Linked DNA regions of Hahella sp. HNIBRBA332. The protein of the gene in region 2 interacts with the protein of the main gene of each other region in a pairwise test. Links are inferred from orthologs where the notes say so. Each region holds a gene or a part of one and is shown on either strand. Other genes may lie near its edges.

The links. The genes of interacting proteins can lie anywhere in the genome.
Region 1: the proteins of O5O45_RS23450 (region 2) and O5O45_RS02070 interact in binary tests that used the Escherichia coli proteins (3 or more experiments, as listed by UniProt). The link is inferred for Hahella sp. HNIBRBA332 from one-to-one orthologs.

Annotation. Positions count from the first base shown.
Region 1 is NZ_CP132203.1:411,142-413,935, reverse strand. It holds O5O45_RS02070 (protein phosphatase CheZ), read right to left. Parts: upstream 1,897-2,794; coding sequence 1,105-1,896; downstream 1-1,104. Other genes in the region: O5O45_RS02060 (RNA polymerase sigma factor FliA), read right to left, coding at 2,474-2,794; cheY (chemotaxis response regulator CheY), read right to left, coding at 1,916-2,290; O5O45_RS02075 (chemotaxis protein CheA), read right to left, coding at 1-1,093.
Region 2 is NZ_CP132203.1:5,305,983-5,308,992, forward strand. What follows is about bases 123-3,010. They hold O5O45_RS23450 (chemotaxis protein CheA), read right to left. Parts: upstream 2,667-3,010; coding sequence 579-2,666; downstream 123-578. Other genes in these bases: O5O45_RS23445 (chemotaxis protein CheW), read right to left, coding at 123-595; O5O45_RS23455 (response regulator), read right to left, coding at 2,696-3,010. Also shown: O5O45_RS23440 (methyl-accepting chemotaxis protein), read right to left, coding at 1-40; more of O5O45_RS23445, read right to left, coding at 86-122. UniProt on the Escherichia coli protein: Involved in the transmission of sensory signals from the chemoreceptors to the flagellar motors. CheA is autophosphorylated; it can transfer its phosphate group to either CheB or CheY.

The DNA.
Region 1 (2,794 bases), 4.9 Mb from region 2 along the record:
TGGCGGGCTCTTTTTTCGCAGCCGCCTTTTCCGCCGGTTTTGCGGCGGCAGGCTTGGCGCCCGCAGTAGGACTCGGTCCCTTGCCGGAGCCATGTAGCTCATCCAGCAGTTTTTCGAATTCGTCGTCGGTAATCAGTTCGGAGTCGCCAGAGGCGGCTTCCTCTTTTTTCTCTACTTTCTTTGCAGGCTTTTCAGGCTCGGCTTTCGCCGCAGGCTTGCCTTTCTTCTCCGCGGCAGGGGCTTTCTTCTGCTCAGCCCCGTCGGATACAGCGCCGTCAAACTTGCCTTTGCCGTGCAACTCGTCCAGCAAGGCTTCAAATTCATCATCAGTGATTTCATCACTATCGCCGACGGACACAGCTTCAGCGGCTTCTTCTTGCGGAACCGGAGCGGGTTCAGGGGCGGTCTTGGCGGGTTTGCTTTCCTTGACGCCGCTGAACTTGCCGGGACCATGCAGTTGATCCAGCAGCTTCTCGAACTCGTCTTCGGTGATTTCATCGCCTTCGTCTTTCGACTCAGACGCCTCCGCTTTCTCGCCGCCGTCTTCATCATCCAGGGCGTTGAGCAGGTTCTCGAATTCGTCGTCGGTAATATCGCCTTCCGCCGACGCCACGGGTTCTTCGACTTCCTCAGGGGCTTCTTCTTCGTGCTCTTCAACGGGTTCTTCGGCAGGCTCGTCAGCCTCTTCCGCCACGGAGGCGGATTCGCCGCTGGCCAGTCGCTCCAGGGCGGCCATGAGTTCGGGTGCGGCGGGGGTCAACTCTTCCCTCATTTTCACCTGGGAAAACATTTCGTTGACGGCGTCCAGCGTCTGCAGCACGACATCCATCAATTCAGAGTCGACACTGAGCTGACCGTTGCGCAACAGGTCGAAGACGTTTTCCGCCACATGGCAGCATTCCACCAGGGCGTCCAACTGAAGGAAACCGGCGCCGCCTTTAACGGTGTGGAACCCACGGAAAATGGCGTTCAGCAGATCGCGGTCGTCCGGGTTCTGCTCCAGTTCCACCAACTGCTCTGAGAGCTGTTCAAGAATTTCTCCCGCTTCGACTAGAAAGTCCTGCAGGATTTCTTCGTCCGCTTCAAACCCCATTCATGTGCTCCTCAGAAACCAAGGCTGGAAAGAAGGTCGTCCACGTCGTCCTGGCTGGCGACGACATCTGAGCGTCCTTCGGTCTGGATCTGCGGGCCGTGCCCTTTTGTAATAGACTCTTCTTCGGCCTTCACCTCATGCTGAATGCCTGTTATGCGGTCAACTTTGCCAGCCATGGCGACCAGCTTGACCAGATTCACTTCCACTTCCTTGACCAGACCGGTGACCTTATTGATGACCTGTCCGGTAAGGTCCTGAAAGTCCTGGGCCAACAGTATTTCCGACAGATTGGTGTACACTTTGTCGCTGTTGGCGGCCAGATCCACCAAAAACTTATCAATACGCTTGTACAGCTCGCGGAATTCCGAAGGATCCATTTCCCGCCGCCGCAGTCGACCCCATGCTTCCTTCAGCTCATGGGCCTCCTGCTTCATTTCCACCGCCACGGGCATACTCGCTTCCACCATATCCATGGTTTTGTTGGCGGCTTTGTTGGTCATATCGACCACATAGGAGAGACGATCGGAGGCGTCGGCGATCTTCGACATTTCCTCCTGCTGATTCATCTTCACATTGCCCATGTCGATATTGAAATTGCGTATGGCTTCGTGCAACGAACGGGTCAACTTGCCCACTTCGTGGTACAGCGTACGGTCCCGAGTGTCATTAAGGTCGGAAATTACCCGCAACGCTTCGCCAAAGTCCCCCTTGCTGACGTGCTCCATCAAGCTCGCCGCCTGCTCGCTCAAGCGCGCCTCGATGTCCTCTTGGGAGGAGGATGGTGGCTGCTGTTCATTGGTCATAGTAATTCCTGCGGTTTTATTATGAGTCGATCCGCTCGAAGATTTTTTCTATCTTTTCCTTCAGCACGGCCGCAGTAAACGGCTTCACCACATACCCGTTAACACCCGCCTGCGCCGCGGCGACAATCTGGTCCCGTTTGGCTTCCGCCGTCACCATGAGCACCGGCAGGTTTTTCAGACTCTCATCGGCGCGAACAGCCTGGAGTAATTCAATTCCCGTCATTCCGGGCATATTCCAGTCAGTGACCAGAAAATCAAACTTCCCGGTTTTTAACATCGGCAGCGCGGTGGACCCGTCATCTGCTTCATCAGTATTGGTGAAGCCCAAATCCCGAAGCAGGTTTTTAATAATCCGCCTCATTGTTGAAAAGTCATCTACAACGAGGATTTTCATGTTCTTGTCCAATGTAACCTCCACAATGGCGACGCTGGAAACCCTTTGATTTCATTACTCTACTGAGTAAGTCTAGCTGGTCGCGCCGTACTATCCAGTTTTTTGATACAAGTTGTTTTAGAAAACATGACCGCAGGATGCTGATTTCGAAAAAACATTAACCTGCGCAGGCAATAGCTTGATTTAGCTGTTTTTCCAGTCTGAGAGACGGGATCGCAGTCGCAAGGTCGCCTGGGAATGAATCTGACTGACCCGGGACTCGCTGACTGAGAGCACCTGGCCTATTTCCTTGAGGTTGAGTTCTTCGTCATAGTAGAGAGACAGCACCAGCTTCTCCCGTTCCGGCAAACCGTCTATCGCGGCGCTCAATTTTTCCAGAAAGGCGTTTTGTTCGATGTCGCTGAGGGGATTGTCGGTGGTTAACGTTTCGTCGTCAGAGCCGCCCTCCCCGTGAAAGCCCAGCTCTTCCAGGCTGAACAGCTTCCCCGAACTGGCGTCGCGCAG
Region 2 (3,010 bases):
CCGCTACGCCTGCAAGCCATAAAGTGCGCTTTAACGTCATGTCCTTCCCCGATATCCTAAGGTTATTCTTGTTTCCGCCCTGTGTTTACGCGCTTTTCTCGACGTCCATTCCCAACGCCCGGATCAAATCCAACATCACGATCATGCGGCCGTCATACTCGACAACGCCTTGGGCGAACTGCGTCGCTTTGCGTTTGCGTAATTCCGGCGAGGGCTGGATTTTACGGGAGGGAAAGCGCACTACGTCGTTGAGCGCGTCGATGACGGCGCCGCGCACTCGCTCCCGCCCTCCGGCGTCAAAGGCGAACATCACCACAACGGTGTGTTTGTTGTATTCCAGCTTGGTCAGTCCGATGCGTTTGCGTAGATCGATGATCGGCACGATGGAGCCGCGCACGTTGATCAGGCCGCATTCCCAGGGTTCCGCGTAAGGCACCCGCGTCACCGGCTCCCAGGCGCGTATTTCTTTCACCAGCATGATCGGCGCGGCGTACTCTTCGTCCGCCAGGCTAAACGTCAGATATTCATCTTCCTGTTCCGCCTGATGCTCCGCATCCTGCTCTTCTTCAAATGATTGCTTAACCTGCATCTGCATAACTGACTTCCGAATCTTTTTGCAGTTGCGACAGGCCGCCGACATCCAGAATCAGCGCGACCCTGCCGTCTCCGAGAATGGTGGCCGCCGATACGCCAGGGATCAGACGGTAATTCTCTTCGAGGGATTTGATGACGATTTGCTGCTGGCTGAGCAGCTCATCCACAAACAAGCCAAAACGTCGGCTTTCATGCTCAACGATCACAATAATGCCTTCCGTAAGCGGCTTTGGATGGCCGCTTTCGTTTCGAGCTGCGTCCAGCGCTTCCGACAACCTCAAAACCGGCAGATAAGCGCCGCGCAGTTTAATGGTCTCATGGGTTCCCGCCACCCGATTGATCATGGAAGGATCCGGCTGCAGGGACTCAATGATGGTGACCAAGGGAATCACGTAAAGCTCTTCCCCTAGCGAAATGAGCTGGCCGTCCATGATAGCGAGCGTCAACGGCAACCGGATGGTGAAGCGGGTGCGTCGATGCAGTTCCGATTCCACCTGAATACTGCCGCCGAGGCTTTGCACGTTACGCTTCACTACATCCATACCAACGCCGCGGCCGGACAAATCGCTGGCCTCTTCCTTGGTGGAGAAACCCGGTAGGAAAATCAGTTCGAAAATCTGCGCTTCACTGAGGATAGCGTCTCCGGCGACCAGCCCCTTGCGCTTGGCTTTGGACAACAGTACCTGTGGATCCAGTCCCTTACCGTCGTCTTCCACTTCAATCACGATATTACCGACCTGATGGTAAGCGCGCAGGTACACAGAGCCATGTTCGGGCTTGCCCTTGGCGACGCGATCCGCCGGGTTTTCAATGCCATGGTCAACGCTGTTGCGCACCAGATGCACCAGAGGATCAGTAATCTTTTCAATGACGGTCTTGTCGACCTCTGTGTTTTCCCCGCTGAGCATTAGTTCAATGTCTTTGCCGAGCTGTCGACTCAGGTCCCGCACCATGCGTGGAAAGCGATTGAAGCAAAAGGAAATCGGCAGCATGCGGATCTGCATGACGCCTTCCTGCAACGCCCGGGTCTGGCGCTTCAACTGGGTAAGCCCCTGCAACAGCTTCTCCATACCCTGCAACGCTTCATCTTCACTCAGCATGTTCAACATGGATTGGGTGATCACCAATTCGCCCACCATATTGATCAGCGCGTCCACCTTGTCCAGGTCAACGCGGATGGATTGGCTTTCCGTCACCACCGCAGGCTTGGTTTGTTTGGCGGCGAGGGTTGCGCTTTTCTCCGCTGCTTGCGCCGGTTCGGCGGCGGGCGGCGCGGGCTCCGCGTGCTTTTTCTCCACGGGTTGCGTCGGCGTCAGTTGCGCCTTGGGAATGGGAACGATAGCCATATCGCATTCGTCTTCAACCCAGGCGAAAGCGTCGTCGATGGCGGCTTTCTCCACCGGTTGACGCAGCCTCACAGTCCAACCCAGGTAACTGTTCAGCGGTTCGAAATGTTCCCAGTCCGGCAGTGTGCTGATGTCGCATTCGATCTCTGCGTCGCCTTCCGCCAGGGACGCAATTTCTCTCGCCAGACGCAGAGGGTCGTTGCCCCGTTGCATCATTTCCTTGTGCGGCGTAAACACCACACGCCAACCGCTGACGCCATCATTCGCGTTATCCGCTTCGGCAACGGGAGCCGCCGTACTGTTGGAGGCCGGCGGGCTCGACGCCGTCAACGACGATTGATCTTTGGAAATAGCTTCCAGCTTGGATTTATGCTGGGCGAATTCTTCTTCGGGAATATCCTCGCTGGCTTTGGCGGAGGACAACAACAGGCGCAGCGCATCCACGGACTCCAGCAGCACGTCCACAATGGGTTGGGTCAAGCGGCGTTTGCCGGCGCGAACTTCGTCAAGCAGGTTTTCCATTACATGGGTGTAGGCCGCCACCTGGGAAAATCCGAAGGTGGCGCTCCCTCCCTTGATAGAGTGGGCGGCGCGGAAAATATTGTTGATCGCTTCAGGATCAGGCGCGTCAAGATCCACTTCCAAGAGGCTCGCCTCTATAGTGTTGACGGCTTCAAAGCTTTCTTCAAAAAAGACATCGTGAAAGCGAGAGAGGTCCATGCTCATGCGTCTCTCCTAAGCCGGCGCAGGGCCGGTTATCCCAAGACTTTTTTTACCGTGGCGACCAGTTGATCCGGGTTGAAGGGTTTGACGATCCACCCGGTCGCGCCCGCCGCTTTACCTTCCGCTTTTTTGTCCGCGCCGGACTCTGTGGTCAGCATTAACAACGGGGTGAATTTGTAGGCCCCTTCCGCACGAAGGTTTTTGATCAGGGAGATGCCGTCCATGACAGGCATATTGACGTCGGTGATCACCAGATCATATTTGCCGGACTTCGCTTTACTCAACGCTTCCTGGCCGTTGGCGGCTTCATCCACCTGGTACCCGGCTCCCTTGAGTGTGAACGTCAC